3 regions of the Sphingobium chungangianum genome follow, and region 2 is predicted to be linked to each of the others. Evidence: riboswitches for the same ligand, from Rfam matches in the RefSeq annotation. Region 2 holds a riboswitch; each other region holds the start of a gene.
What was found. A riboswitch is a leader RNA that binds a small molecule or an ion and turns the genes downstream of it on or off. The one in region 2 is predicted to bind cobalamin.

Region 1: another riboswitch for cobalamin. It lies ahead of ACWNC0_RS04085 (TonB-dependent receptor); the one in region 2 lies ahead of ACWNC0_RS00535 (cobalamin biosynthesis protein CobG).
Region 3: another riboswitch for cobalamin. It lies ahead of ACWNC0_RS09140 (TonB-dependent receptor plug domain-containing protein); the one in region 2 lies ahead of ACWNC0_RS00535 (cobalamin biosynthesis protein CobG).

What each region holds. Positions count from the first base shown of each region.
Region 1 is NZ_CDRNIV010000002.1:888,113-893,153, forward strand. It holds gene ACWNC0_RS04075 (MaoC family dehydratase) at 114-566, shown strand; gene ACWNC0_RS04080 (hypothetical protein) at 605-847, opposite strand; gene ACWNC0_RS04085 (TonB-dependent receptor) at 1,079-3,058, opposite strand; cobalamin riboswitch at 3,278-3,524, opposite strand; gene ACWNC0_RS04090 (hypothetical protein) at 3,736-3,915, opposite strand; gene ACWNC0_RS04095 (LysR family transcriptional regulator) at 4,100-4,993, opposite strand.
Region 2 is NZ_CDRNIV010000002.1:65,256-70,296, forward strand. It holds gene ACWNC0_RS00515 (cobalt-precorrin-6A reductase) at 1-21, shown strand, start outside; gene cobJ (precorrin-3B C(17)-methyltransferase) at 1-746, opposite strand, end outside; gene cobI (precorrin-2 C(20)-methyltransferase) at 743-1,465, opposite strand; gene ACWNC0_RS00530 (precorrin-8X methylmutase) at 1,462-2,091, opposite strand; gene ACWNC0_RS00535 (cobalamin biosynthesis protein CobG) at 2,091-3,206, opposite strand; cobalamin riboswitch at 3,365-3,589, opposite strand; gene ACWNC0_RS00540 (alpha/beta fold hydrolase) at 3,722-4,576, shown strand; gene bluB (5,6-dimethylbenzimidazole synthase) at 4,690-5,041, opposite strand, start outside.
Region 3 is NZ_CDRNIV010000006.1:457,023-462,063, reverse strand. It holds gene ACWNC0_RS09140 (TonB-dependent receptor plug domain-containing protein) at 1-1,676, opposite strand, end outside; cobalamin riboswitch at 1,848-2,095, opposite strand; gene mobA (molybdenum cofactor guanylyltransferase) at 2,138-2,674, shown strand; gene cobA (uroporphyrinogen-III C-methyltransferase) at 2,759-3,541, opposite strand; gene ACWNC0_RS09125 (molybdopterin-dependent oxidoreductase) at 3,528-5,041, opposite strand, start outside.

The DNA of each region.
Region 1 (5,041 bases), 820 kb from region 2:
GACGCCGCTGACAAGGTCCAACTGATCCTCATCACCACTAGAGTATTTTCCTATCGCATTCGCGCATGCTTGTGCATAGTTTTGCTCTTGGAGCAGCATGGGGGGTGAATGGAATGAGCCAGTTTCTCGATTATCTTCAGGCGCGGGCGGACGAGGAAGACGTGTCGGACTGGTTCCTGGTCAGTCAGGAGATGATTGACCAGTTCGCCGAAGCGACCAAGGATCATCAATATATCCATGTCGATCCGGAGCGCGCAAAGCAGTCGCCCTTTGGCGGGACGATTGCTCATGGTTTCCTGACGCTTTCACTCCTGCCGCACCTGTGCGCCGATGCGCGAGGCGACATCGTTCCCGACGGCGCTACTGAGATCAATTATGGCAGCAACAAGCTACGTTTCCTGGCGCCCGTTCGATCCGGCAAACGTGTGCGTGGAAGGTTCAAGCCGCTGGAGATCGTCGAAAAGCGGCCGGGGCAGATTCAGCTGACCACCGAAGCAACGGTAGAGATAGAAGGCGAGAGCAAGCCCGCGCTAATCTGCGAATGGATAACCCAGTTCCAGCTTTGATCCGGCAATCGTCGGAGTAAGCGGATTGGGCTATCCATTCAGGCGGCGGTGTTGGTCGCGTGTAGGCCGAAGGCCATGCGCGCGGCGTTGATGGTGTATTCATACTCCTCGCCGCCCGGTACGAGGTCGTGCCAGTTCTTGTGCGTGATCGCCGCGAAACTGTCCTGCCATATCTTGCAGGCGATCAGTTGTATTTCTGTTTCCTTGGGGGCGCGCTGTGCTTCCAGGCAGTCACGCAATATCGCGTGAAAAACGGCGCCCCTTAATGGTGCGTGCTTCATTGGCATCCTCTCCAGGCTACTGATTCTTTGTCCAGATTGCCGAGGGGGAAAATTGCATAGCGGCGAAAAGACGTCAACTACGTCTCAAAATTTCCACGGGTATTTAACATGTATTCTATTGTAGTTTGACCGTTGCCCTATCCACTTTTACTTTATGAACATCGCCGTTCATTATGTAAGCCATTGATTGGGAAGGCCGCAGGCTCTTTGTAGATGCGGCCTTCCCCAGCATCAGAAGCTGAACTTGATGCCGCCTCTCACCGTTCGCGGTTCGACCACGCGGCTTAGCCTCCCTTCGACAGGCTCCGCATCTGCGGCGGGAAGGTAGGACTCGTAATAATAAGCGATGTCCTTGTCCCCGCTGCCAAGGATGTTGAGCAGTTCGGCATAGACTTGCACCCGCTTGCCTTTCCAGGCGGCGCGGGCGTTGACGATTGTGCTGCCGGAATCGCGCACGCTATTGTCCTCGATCAGCGGCGAGGGGCCAAGGTGGCGGACGCGGATGCTGGCTTCCCATGGGTCAAGCACGATGGCCGCGCCAGCGGACGCGGCATTTTTGAAGGCGTTGGGAATATGGTCGCCATTGGTATAGCGGCTGTGGCTGGCGGTGTAATTGCCGTCGAAGGCGAGCCAGGGGAGCGGGCGCCAGAAGGCGACAAGCTCATAGCCGTGGCGGCGGCTGGCTCCGCTGGGTTCGACCGCATTTGAGTCGCCGACGAAACGCAACTCGCTGCCGACATTCAGCCACCAATAGGTCGCGGTGAAGGTGAAGCCGGGTAGTTGCAGGCGGCCGCCCAATTCCTTGCCCGTGCCGCGCACGAGCATCGGGACAGGCGTGTCGACATTGACCGCGCCGCGCGCATCGTTGGAATGAAAGCCCCGGCCCCAATTGGCATAAAGTTCGACATGCGGCGTGATTGCCCAGGCCGCCGACGCCTTGGGAGAGACGAGCGTGTCCGATCCGCTGCCTTCGCCTAGCGCGGCGGCGACGGCGTCGCGGGCGCGGACGTCGTAATGATAATAGTCGCCGCGCAGGCCGCCAGTGACTCGCAAGCCCGGCAGCGGCGTGACGGTCGCTTCGCCATAAAGGGCTGCTGAACCCTGCTTTACGCGATAGCGGCCGAGCGAGGATAGGAAGGCGCGGTTCGACGTGCGATTGACGCCGACATTGCCGATCGCGTCATAGCGATTTTCCGTGCCGAGCTTCAGTTGCAGTGCCGGGGCGATGTCCCAACGCTTTTCGCCGGTGAAGCCCAATACCCAGCGGCGGTCGAACTGCTCGATCTGCGCGCTGGTGCCGTCGGGATCGGTGTAGGTGGGGTTGGAGAACATCGTCCAGTCATAGAATTGCGCGTAGAGATTGGTGCGCCATGTCGGCTGGATGGTAGCGATGTTGCCGATGATGCGCGTCGTTTCCCCGCGCGCGGAAGGATCGGGCGAACAGAAGACATCGGGGCAGAGCGGCGTGCCGATGATCCGTTCGGGTATCTGCTCGGTCGGGCGCCATGTCGCGCGATAGGCGTGGAGCGTGGCGTCGATCTTACCGGCCCCGGCGGGAAGCGTATATTTGGCGAAACCTGCATAGTGGCGCAGATGTTCGGCCTCCTGCCACGGGCCGTCATAAGCCTTGGCCTGGGCGACGAGGGTGAGATTGCCTGCGCCCGCCTTTACCGTGCCGCCCGCCGCCAGCCTGCGCCAGCCGAAGGAGCCGCCCTCCGCCGCGACCCATGGACGGTCATAGCCGTCGATCGTGGTCATATAGGCCGCGCCCGCGAGCGCGAAGTCGCCGCCATCGGCGCGATAGGGGCCTTTGCGAAAATCCTCCCGCGCGATGATTTCGGGGATGAGTCCGTTGAGGTCGAGATAGCCCTGGCCGTGGCCATGGGTGCGGAAGTTCATCTGAACCCCGTCGATATAGGTGGTGAAGTCCGACCCATGGTCGAGATTGAAGCCGCGCAGGAAATATTGATTGGCCTTGCCGCTGCCCGAATGCTGGGCGGCGACCAGACCCGGCACCGCTTCGAGCAGTTCAGCGACGCGGAGCAGCGGACGGACGAGAAGGTCCGCGCCGCCGACGCTGCCCTCGCTTGCCGCATGAGCGGTGCCGACCTTGTCCTCTCCCCGGCCGAAGACGACGATGGTGTTCGCATCCTCGCCCGCGTCATTCGCATCGGCAGCGAAGGCGGGGAATGGGAGGAGCGTGGCGGTCAGCGCGCAGGCAGCGCGGTGGAGTTGATTGGGTAGTTTCACTTGATGCACTCCGGGCGTCTGGCGACACTCGGCGAGAGACCTGCCGCCAGACGGCGACCGGCGCGCGCCGACGGCCGGACGCCCCCAAGGCGACCGCCAGCGTCACCGAAGCGGCCTCTCGCCGCTCGTTCGTCGCTCAGACGGAAACTACCGTGCCGCGGCCATCCCCTGGACCAAGGCAAGAGCGACCAGACGCTGGCAGGTCTCCTGGCTCGCGGGTCATCGCTTGATGCACGGCCTTCCCGGGCCTCGCAGGATTTAGCGTCCGGCCCAGTGACTTGCCCCATCCCGCCTATGAGGTGGGGCGATGTGCATCGCGCTCGCCGCTTACAGTTGCAGGGACAGCCTTGGCTTGGGGAGGCGGATGCCTCCTTTACCATGTTCCCTTTTAAGCCTCTTTCGAGGCACCGGCGCGATCATGCCCGGGGGTTGCCCGGGTGACGGGGGGATAGCGGAGCTGTGGGGGTAGGGCAAGGGGGGTGGGTAGGGGGGTGGGGTGAGGTAACTTGCTCCCTCTCCCCTTCAGGGGAGAGGGTTGGGGAGAGGGGAGCGGCGGTCGTGCTTTGCGTTCCCCTCTCCCGCCTTCGCTATGCTCGGCACCCTCTCCCCTGAAGGGGAGAGGGGATGGGGTCTGGCAATCAGTTCAGCGTCGCGCCACGCTCTCGCTGGAGGCGCAACGCCATGGCTTGGTAGCGGACGGCGCGTTCATTGTGGAGGGCGATGGTGGCCTGGTCTGCGCCGCGAAGGCGGGCTTCCCTGGCCTGCCGCGCTTCCTGGGCGGCGCAGGCGGAAAAATGTGATGCGTCATTGGGGCGCATGGCCCTTATCCTCTCTCAATTTCTTATGGCTCGAACGATAACATCGGCCTGTTTCCCGCTGCCATTACGCAGGTTAACGCCGGAAAGCTTCTGTTTTTTGACAGCCTGCTTGCAAATGATTTCAGGAAGGGATTTCTGCGCTTTTCAAGCAGTTGAGCGGATGGCGCTAAGGGGCTTCTTGCTATCAGCCGCCCCGGTTCCACGATGCATCGCGGAAGGTGTCGCGCAAGAAGCCGATGAAGGCGTCTACGGCGGCGGGACGACCTGCGGCGCGGGGGTGGACGGCGTGAACGGCAAGGTCAGCGGGGCCTTCCCAGCTATCGAGGACGCGGACGAGGCTGCCTTCCGCGATCAGGTCGCCCACGTCCCAGAGCGAGCGCAAGGCGATCCCGACCCCGGTAAGGGCGAGTTCGCGCACGATTTCGCTGCTGTTGGTGCGGACATGGCTTTGGCCATCGATCAGCTTGCGCGCGCGGCCATTCACCAGCCGCCATGGCAATTGTCCATCGGCCGCGAGCAGGCGGTGGCGGGGGAGGTCGGCGATCTTGTCCGGAATGCTATGCGCGGCAAGATAGGCGGGGCTGGCGCAGAGGATGCGGCGGTTGGTGGCGAGATGATGTCCCTCCAGATGGAGAGGAATGTCGCTGGTGATGCGGATTGCCACGTCGATGCGCTCGGTGAGCAGGTCTTCATAGGCGTCGGACAGGTTGAGTTCGAGATCGACGCGCGGATGGAGGTCCAGGAAGCGGCCGACATGGGGCGCCACATGCAGGCGGCCGAAGGAGGTGGGAGCCGAAATGCGCAGCCGCCCGGACGCGCTCCGGTGCCGACTGGTGACGCGTTGCTCCGCCTGATGGATGGCGTCGAGGATGGCGACCAGGTCGCGATGCAGGCTGGCGCCTTCCTCCGTCAGGGCAAGGCGGCGCGTGGTGCGATGGATGAGGCGGACGCCGAGGCGCGCCTCCAACCGGGAGATGCGTTTCGACATCATGGCAGGCGAGATGTTCAATATGCGGCCTGCCGCCGAAAGGCTGCCTGCATCCACCGCGCGGGCGAAGAGAAGATAATCGGGATCCATCGATGATCTTTTCCTGTGAGGAACAGATGCTTTGAGTTCTTGTTGTCT
Region 2 (5,041 bases):
TCGGCCCATCGCGGCGTGTAGAGGATCGGGCTGGTCGCGCGCTCGATAAGGCGGGTCCGGCTGGACCCCACGATCACCATCGTGCGCATGTCGGCCATATCGGCGCTAGCCTTACCCAGCGTGACGACCCGCAATTGCTCGTCCGGCGTCGATATAGCGCGCGCGAAGAGGATCAGCCGGTCGTCCCCACATTCCTCGCGCAATATGTCGAGCGCCCGCGCAAAGCCCTCCGGCCGCGCCTTCGACCGGGGATTGTAGAAGGCCATCGCGAAGTCGGCCTGCGCGGCGAGGCGCAGCCGCTGCTCGATCAACGCCCATGGCTTCAGATTATCCGATAGGTTGATCGCGCAAAAGTCATGACCCAGTGGCGCGCCCGCCCGCGCGGCTGCGGCCAGCATGGCGGTAATGCCGGGCAGGATGCGAATGTCGATCGCGCGCCACTCGCGCGGCCCTGCCTCCAACGCCTCGAACAGCGCCGACGCCATCGCGAACACGCCCGGATCGCCGGAGGATGCCACCACCACGCGCCTCCCCGCCGCCGCCATTTCCAACGCATGGGCGGCGCGATCCAGCTCGACCCGATTGTCCGACGCATGGCGAACCAAGCCGGGGCGATCCTCCACCCGCGCGACATAGGGCGCATAGCCGACCAGATCGGTCGCCTCGGCCAGCGCCAGCGTTACCTCAGGCGTCACCAGCGCGTCAGCGCCGGGGCCGAGCCCTGCTACCGCCACCCATCCGCTCATGGCCGCCGTCCCTGACCGTGGATCAGCAGGATGGAAAAATAGCTGGTGATCGCCTCTGCCTTGTTTAGCGGAGTGATCTTCTGATCTGCCATCGTCGCATATTCGACCAGCCAGGCGCAGTCCTGCTTGCCCGCCGCTTCGACCGCGCGGCGCAGCTTGGCCAGATTGCGGCCGATCTTCATGACGACCAGCGCATTGCTGTCATGGATGCGCCGGGCCAGTTCCTCTTCGGGCAGGGTCGCCATCAACACGGTCAGCACATCGTCGCCCCAGCTGATCGGGGTGCCGCTCGCGGTCCACGCGCCCGACATGCCGGTGATGCCGGGCACGATCCGCACGGGCGCTAGTGGCGACAGGCGGCTGTGCAGATGCATGAAGCTGCCGTAGAAAAAGGGATCGCCCTCGCACAGCACGACCACATCTTCGCCCGCCGCTGCCAGTCCATGCAGATGCGCGGTGCATTCGGCGTAGAAGGCGGAAAGGTGCTGATTATAGCGCGGGTCGCTAACCGGGATTTCGGTCGTCACCGGATATTCCATCGCATATTCGATGGCATCGGGACGCAGCAGCCCATCGACGATCTTCCGCGCATGACCCGCGCGGCCGGGCTTGCGGAAATAGGCGATGTGGCGTGCATTGCGGATCAGCCGGTCGGCCCGTACGCTCATCAGGTCCTGCGCGCCGGGGCCAAGGCCCACGCCATGAATGGTCCCGCTCATTCGGCTGCGCTCGCTAGCGCGTTGACGGCCGCGACGGTGATCGCGCTGCCGCCCAGCCGCCCTTCGACGATGCAGCATGGCACAGGCTGCGCCTCCCACAGCGCCGCCTTGGACTCCGCCGCGCCGACGAAACCGACCGGGCAGCCGATAATTGCCGCCGGGCGCGGGCATGCCGGGTCTTCCAGCATGTTGAGCAGGTGGAAAAGCGCGGTAGGGGCGTTGCCAATGGCGACGACAGCGCCCGCAAGATGTGGCCGCCACAGCTCCAGCGCTGCGGCCGACCGGGTATTGCTCATTTTTTGCGCGAGATCGGGTACCTGGCTGTCGTTTAAGGTACAGAGGATCGTGTTGCCTGCGGGCAACCTCGCGCGCGTGATCCCTTCCGACACCATCCGCGCGTCGCACAGGATCGGCGCACCCGCCTCCAGCGCCGCGATCGCGGCCGTAGCGAAGTCCGGCGAACAGCGGATATGCGGCGCGAGCCCGACCATGCCCGCGGCGTGGATCATGCGCACGGCAACCCGTTCCTCTTCGGCGCAAAAGCGATCCAGTACCGCCTCTGCCCGGATCATCTGGAAGGACTGGCGATAAATTTCCGCGGCGTTCGTTTCATAAAGATGCGGCATCACTGGGCTCCGAGAAGGGCTATGATCTGATCGGGCGACAGGCCCGTTTGCAGCGGTGGCGCGCCCGCGCGCGCATGGCGGGCAAGGTCGAAGCGCCCGTCCCGTCCGGTAAGCACGACCGCCGCCTGCGACGGCCGGGCGCAGCCTTTGGCGCATCCGGAAACATGGAGTTCCGGCACATGGGGAGAGAGGCGAGCGGCTAGGTCGCGAGTGGAAACGCTCGCCTGCGGACAGGCGGGAGCGCCCGGACAAGCATCGGCGGCAAGGCAGGGGTCGTCAGGGTCATCGGCAGGCGCGCTGCTGCCCTCAAGCACCAGCCCTCGCCAAGGCGTGATCCGCACAGCCTGCGTGTACTGCGCGATGGCGGCAAGCAGCGCTTTTGCCTCGATCCGGCCGAAGGGCGCGGCATGGAAAGGACCGGGCGCGGCAGCCAGCGCAGCGCGCCGTGAACGGGTAGGTGCCGGAAGCTCCGCCGCCATGAAGGGAAGGGGCGCCTCATGCCGCGCCATGCGCCCGGCCTGCAACCCTCCGCTCTCCACGAACCAGCGAGCCAAACGGATCAGCCCGTCCGCCGCGTCCGCCACATCGACCGGAATGCCATGACCTCGCCCGTCCGCTCGCAGGATCAACGCTCTGCTCGCCGACCGTTCGATCCGGAAGTCGGCTGGAATATCTTTCAGCACCGGCGCAGGCCCTGCATCGATGGCAAATCCGACCTTGGCTGGCAGGTCCGGCAGTTCATCAACGCGCGAGGCCAAGGCGGCGGCGATGACTGCGCTGTCGCCGTCGGCGACCCAATCCGGGTTAATCAACATCGGCAGCTGCCGATCCTGCCCGGAATCAGCATGCGCCACCCCTAATGCGACGAGCCTCCCCATCAACGCACCATGCTTCGCTTGCGTCACGCCCCTGATCTGCAAGGCCGCGCGATTGGTGACGTCTATGTGGCCGTTGCCGAAAGCAAGTGCCGCTTCGCACAACCCCACAGTCTGTGCGCGGGTCATCCGGCCCAGCGCCGGGCGCACCCGGACCAACAGCCCGTCGCCCGCCATCATCGGCCGCCATGCTGTCGGGCACCAGCCGCGCACGCCAGCTCGCGCTGCGTCACGCCGCATCAGCTCCTGCATTGCTCCTGCACTCCCGCACCAGCGCCACAACACACGGACGGCACGCACAGGCAGGCGGACAGGCCGCACGCCTGCACGGCCGTAGCCGCACGAAATTCGTCGCTCAAACGGAGAACCGAGCCGTGACCATCCCCTGGATCATGGCAAGAGCGACCTTTGCTCCGGCAGGTCTCCTGGCTTGCGGGTCACAGCTTGGCATGGGGCCTTCCCGGATCGCTCCAGTGGCTGGCCGCCCCATTCTCAGGGTCGGCCGGTCCATGCCTCGCTCGCCGCTCACAGTTGCAGGGACAGCCACGGATTAGGGAGGAAACCCTCCCGCACCGCGTTCCCATTTAAGCCCCTTGCGGGGCACCGGCGCGATCGATGAACCGGGACGAACCCGGCTCGACGCGCTTCATAGGAGGGATGCGGGCGAAAGGGAAGTGGCCAAGGACCGCTTCCTTGCGTCAACCCAATGTCACCGCTACGCCTTCATCAACGATTGTAGAATGGAGAGGAAAAAAATGAGCGATTTCAACTTCGAAGCGACCAGCCGCTTCCTGGAAACGGACAAGGGACGGCTCCATTATCATGAAGCCGGATCAGGTCCCGCGCTGCTGCTGCTCCACGGGTCCGGCCCCGGCGTGACCGGCTGGGCGAATTTTCAGGGTAACCTGCCCTTCTTCTCCCAGCATTTCCGCACCATCATCCTGGACGCGCCCGGTTATGGGAAAAGCGATCCCGTTGATGGCGATCCGGTGGGCGTGGCGCGCGACGCGGTTGTCGCCCTGATGGACGGCCTTGGCATCGACCGCGCCCATGTGGTCGGCAACAGCTATGGCGGCATCGTGGGCGGTCACCTCGCCGCTTCGCATCCCGATCGCGTGCTGCGCTACATCACGATTGGCGGGATCGGCTTCAACATCACCTCGACCTTCCCCAATGAAGGGCTGACCCGCCTCGTCGATTTTATCGAGGACCCGACGCGGGAAAACATCATCGCGTGGCTCGAATCCATGGTCTACGACAAATCGATCATCACCGACGAACTGATCGACATGCGTTACAAGGCGGCGCTGGAGCCGGTGACGATGGAAAGCAGCCGCAAAATGTACACGCGCGCAGCACTAGGTTTCATCGCCCAGTCGATGAGCGGGCCGGGCGTATCTCAGCGTATCGATTATCTGGGCAGGATTCAGGCGCCCACGCTGATCATGTGGGGCCGCGATGACAAGGTCAGCCCGCTCGACGGCGCGCTGTTGCCCATGCGCATCATCCCCAATGCGGAGTTGCATGTATTTCCGCGCTGCGGCCATTGGACGATGATCGAACACAAGGACCGGTTTGAAGCGCTGGCGCTGGATTTCTTGCGGGGGTGAAAAGGGGGCAACCCAACATCCGTTCGCCCTGAGCCTGTCGAAGGGCTTTTCTTTCCTGAAGAGAAGTGAAGGGCTTCGACAGGCTCAGCCCGAACGGAGGGAAGCTGGTCAAGTTACCGCCGCACCACCACCGAATGCCAATCCGTGCGCTCTTCCCAGCCCCGACGCTCCAATTCCGGCACATCCTCCTCGCTCACCGGTCGGCCAAGGCACAGCAGCCCCAGACACTCCCAGCCCGTCGGAATGTCCAGCATCGCGTCCACGCCTTCGGGCTGCATGATCGACACCCACCCCATCCCGATCCGCCGTGTCTGCGCCGCCAGCCAGAGCGTATGGACCGCCATCACACAGCTATAGCGCCGCGCCTCGGGCATGGTGACAGCGCCCAGATGATGGCCGGTTTCCGTCCCATCGTCGCAATAGACGGCGAACAGCACCGGCGCCTCACGCAGCCCATGCAGTTTC
Region 3 (5,041 bases), on a different contig from region 2:
ACGGGGTCGAGATCGACGCTGTCGCTGACCATCGTCACGGTTGCCCCGGTCGACAGGCCGAAGAACCAGGCATAATCGACCGATGCGCTGACGGCGTTAGCGGCGCGGCGCAGCAGGCGCTCGCCAAAGGCCGCGCTGCCCGGCGAACGATCACGCGCATCGACATAGCTATAGGCGGCGGTGAAGGTCAGTGCATCGACCGGACGCAGCGTCAGCGTCGTTTCCACGCCCTTGGCGCGGGTGCGATCCAGATTGCCATAGGTGAAGGTCGTATTGTCGTAATTCAGCTGGTCCCGCGTGTCGCGCCAGAATCCGGTGACGGACAGCACCGCCCGGTCGCTCCCCAGATTCTGGTCGAAGCCGATGTCGTAGCTCTTCGAACGCTCGGGCTTCAGGTTCGGATTGCCGCTGAATGTATCGTAAAGCTGATAGAGCGACGGCGCCTTGAAGCCCTCCCCGTAGCTCAGGCGGAAATTGGTCGCGCCACCATTGGGCGTGTAGTTGGCGTTCGCGCCGAACGTCGTCGCGCCGCCGAACTGGCTGTGATCGTCATGACGCACCCCTGCTGTCATGGACAGGCCCGCTACCGGCTTTACCACGGCCAGCGCATAGATGCTGTCGATGTTGGCGCGGTGGCTTTCCTGCGAACCGAAGCCGAAAAACTCATAATCGGGCCGCTCATGTTCATAGCCGAGCAGCAGCTTCACGTCATCGATGGGCTGATAGACGCCTTCATATTCGAAGCGCAGGTTCGTCCCGGAATAGCCGAAGTCCGGGGCGTTGCCGCGCACGAAATAATAATCGCGATCCTGCTGATACCAGGTAACGGCCGCCCGGTTGGTCAGCTTGCCGTCGAACAGCGCCAAATTCACGCCCGCATAGCCGATATATTGATTGGACTTCGCGACGTCGGGGCTGTCGGCCGGCGTGCCAAAGAAGCTGTCATAGTCGAGATCGCCGTTGATATAATAGCCGCGCAGGTCGAGGCTCAGATCATCGGTGAAGTCGATCTTCAGCCGGGCATTGCCAGTGATATTTTCATAGCCATCCTTTTCCGCGCCACCGAAATCGGAAGAGACAGCGGAGATGCCATCGGTGCGGAAATAGGCGAGGCCCACGCCGCCCGACAATATGCCGCTGGTGCCCGATACATCCGCCTTCGCATTCAGCGTATCGGCATAGCCATAATCGACCGACGCCTTGCCGCCGAACCCTTCGCTTGGGATACCGGTCATGATGTTGACGACGCCGCCGATCGCCTGGCTGCCATAGGCAATGGAGTTGGAACCGCGCAGCACCTCGATCCGGCGGATGTTGCCGACAAGCAAATTGCCGAAATCATATTGATCGCCGATGCCGCTCGGGTCGTTGACCTTCACGCCGTCGATCAGCACCAGCGTCTGCGTCGTTTCGGCGCCACGCACCGACACGCTGGTGACGTTGCCCAGGCTGCCGGTGCGGTTGAAGCGGATGCCGGGGGTGGTGATCAGCAGGTCCACGACGCTGACATTCTGGCGCGTTTCAATCGTCTTTTCGTCGATCACGGTCACCGCCTGCCCGACTTCATCGGTAGGCTGTTCGATGCCGAGCGCGGTGACGACGATCTCGCCCGAATCTTCGGCGAGAGCGGGGGTGGCGGCGAGGAGCGCCAGCAGTGAAATTCCGGTCCTGATCATATGTCTGTCTTCCCTGAGCGCCATGCGACATGAGCCCAGGGCCTGCCGCATGAGCGGCCGGTGCGCGGGAAGAAGAGACGCCAGCCCCGTCACGCGCACCGATGCGGCCCTGCGCCGCTTCGTCGCTCAGACGGAAAACACCGTGCCCGGACCTATCCCTGGACCCAAGGCAAGAGCGACCATGCGCCGGTAGGTTTCCTGGCTCGCGGGTCGTCGCGGTGATGCACGCCTTCCCGGACTTTTGGTCCAGTGGCTGGTCCCCCTCGCCTTCCCCTTTGAAGGCATGCGGGTTTCCCTGTGCATCGCGCTCGCCGCTTACAGTTGCAGGGACAGCCGCGGAGTTGGACGGTGATCCCGTCCGCACCGCATTCCCTTTCCGGCGCGATCTTCTTTCGCGAACGGTTGCCCGTTCACGCGGCGCGCCATAGGGGAAAGTGAGGCTATTGCCAAGGAGTGGATCGATGCGATTGCTGGGCGCGATACTGGCCGGGGGACGATCGAGCCGGTTCGGGAGCGACAAGGCGATGGCGCTAATGCCGGACGGGCGCACGTTGATGGAGCATGCCGTGGCAGCGATCGCGCCGCAGGTGGAGGCGGTGGTGGTTTGCGGTCGGAGCGTCGAGGGATTGACGGGGCTGGCGGATCGGCCTGCGTCGGACATGGGGCCGCTGGGGGGGCTGAACGCGGCGCTGCATCATGCGCGAGATCAGGGCTATGACGCGGTGCTGACGACGGGGTGCGACATGCCCGTTTATCCGGCGGCGCTGGTGGAGGCGCTTGTGGGTTACAGTGGGGCGGTGCTGAAAGGGCAGCAGCTTGCGGGCTTCTGGCCTGCGTCGCTCGCGGACGAACTGGACGCGCATCTGGCGGAAGAGAATAATCGGTCGATCTTCGGGTGGATCGAGCGGGTGGGCGCGCGGGTGGTGGAGCGGCCGGAACTGGTGCTGCCGAATATCAATCGGCCGGAGGATCTGGCGCGCTGGCGCGAGCCGAACTGAACTTGCCGAAGCCCCCTCCCTTCCTTCCAACTAAGTTCGGGGGCGTTCGGCAAGCTCAGGGCAAAAGTTGCAAAGAGCCGGTCTTCAAAGCTGAAGAGCGACGCTGGCTGCAACCCCTACAGGCATGGACGTTCCCGCCACCGCTTCACCAATCAGCAGCAGGGTCGGGTCTTCATCGCTGATCGTGGCGACCAGAAAGGCAAGCGCGGACAGCTTGCCCCGGATCAGGCGTTCGGTGGGGAGCGAGACGTTCACCGCCACCATCACCGGCGTTTCGGGATCGCGTCCGGCGGCGATCAACTGGCGGCTGATCTCTCCAGCGGCGGCGCGGCCCATATAGATGCCGAGCGTGCCGCCGGGACGGGCCAGCGCTTCCCAGTCGAGCTTGAGCGGCTCACCGGCTTTCAAATGCGCCGTCACCAGCGTCAGGCCGCGCGCCTTGCCGCGCAGGGTGAGCGAGGCGCTGCCGCTCGCCGCCGCCGCGCTGGCGGTGGTGATGCCGGGGCAAATGCGGAAGCGGATGCCGTCGGCGGCCAGATGCTCCATCTCTTCGGACGAGCGGCCGAAGACCGAGGGGTCGCCACCTTTGAGGCGCACGACGCGCTTGCCTGCCTTGGCGGCGGCGAGGAGCAGGTCGTTGATGCTCTCCTGCGCCTTGCTGTGGCGGCCGGAGCGTTTGCCGACGCTGATCCGCTCGACGCCCTCAGGGATCAGGTCGAGTACGCCGGGGCCGACGAGCGCGTCGTAGAAGACGATCTCCGCCGCGGCGATCAGCTTTTCAGCCTTGCGGGTGAGGAGGTCCGGGTCGCCGGGGCCTGCGCCGACCAGCCAGACTTCACCGGGAGCGATCAATTCATTCGGCTGCATGAAGGGCCTCCTGCGGAATTTGGGCGAGGATGTTGGCGAGCGCGGGACGGCAGGACCCGCAATTGGTGCCCGCGCCGATCGCCTTGCCGATGGCGGGAACGTCGACCAGGCTCTGGTCGCGGATGGCGGCAACGATCTGGTTGAGGCCGATGTCGAAGCAGACGCAGATGGTCGGCCCCTTGTCGGGCTGGTTGCCGGGACCGCGCGCGGCGAGGACGGAGGCGCCCACCTCTTCGGCTTCGAGCTGGCCGATGAGCCAGTCGCGCGAGGGGAGCAGGCCGGTGCGGGTGACGAAGAGGACCGCCGCCAGCCTGCCTTCGCGGATGATGGCGATGCGGCGGGTGCCGCGTGTCATGTCGACGGCTTCGACGCGGTCGCCCTTGGGCAGGCAGGCTTCAAGGCGCGTGGGATCGCCATTGCCCGCGACTTCGTAGAGCGCGCCGCCCGGAACGGTGACCTTCGTGGCCCAGAGACAGGGGACCTTGGCGGGCTGTTCACCGCGCAGGATGAGGAAGCCCTTCCATTCCGTCGCGACCTTTTCGATGCTGGCGGGCGTCGATTTGAAGCCGGGCTGGCCGGAATGCGGGTCAACCAGCGGGCGGGGCAGCAGGCCGGTACGGCCGCCGGTCGAGACTTGATCGGTCCAGTGGATCGGCGTGAAGATTTCGCCCACGCGCTGGCCTTCGCTGAACGCCACGCGGAAGATGCTGTTGCCCTGCGCGGTCTGGACCCGAGCGAGGTCGCCGTCGCAAATGCCCAGCTCCTCCGCATCCTTGGGGTGGATGTCGACCAGCGGTTCCTCGCGATGGCGGGCGAGCTTGGGCGACAGGCCGGTGCGGGTCATCGTGTGCCATTGGTCGCGGTAACGGCCGGTGTTGAGCGTCATCGACCACTGCTTGAGCGGCTCCTGAAGGTCCATCTGCTTGGTCAGCACCAACCGCGCCTTGCCGTCGGGGGTGGAGAAGCGGCCATCGGCAAAGGGCTTCTCACCACCCCAGCGGAAGGGCTCCATCGCTTCATAGGCGTCGTTGCCGATGGTGGCCTGGGCACGGAGGTTGAGCAGGCGCTGGCCGTCATTCTGATAGGCGGTCAGGCGGGCATGTTCGCGCCAGATGTCGGCGGGCCGGTCATAGGCGAAGGCGTTGCGCCAGCCCATGCGGCGGGCGACTTCCTTGACGATCCACCAGTCGGGCTTCGCCTCGCCGGGGAGCGCCATGAAGGGGCGCTGGCGGCTGATGGTGCGGTCGGAGTTGGTGACGGTGCCGTCCTTCTCGCCCCATCCGGCGGCGGGCAGGCGGACGTCGGCATGGACGCTGGTGTCGGTGTCGGCGATGATGTCCGACACAACGAGGAAGGGGACAGATTCCAACGCTTCACGGACGCGGTTCGCATCGGGGAGCGAGACGGCGGGGTTGGTCGCCATCACCCAGAGCGCCTTGACCCGGCCTTCGTTGATGGCGCGGAAGAGATCGACGGCTTTCAGGCCGGGCTTGGTCGCCA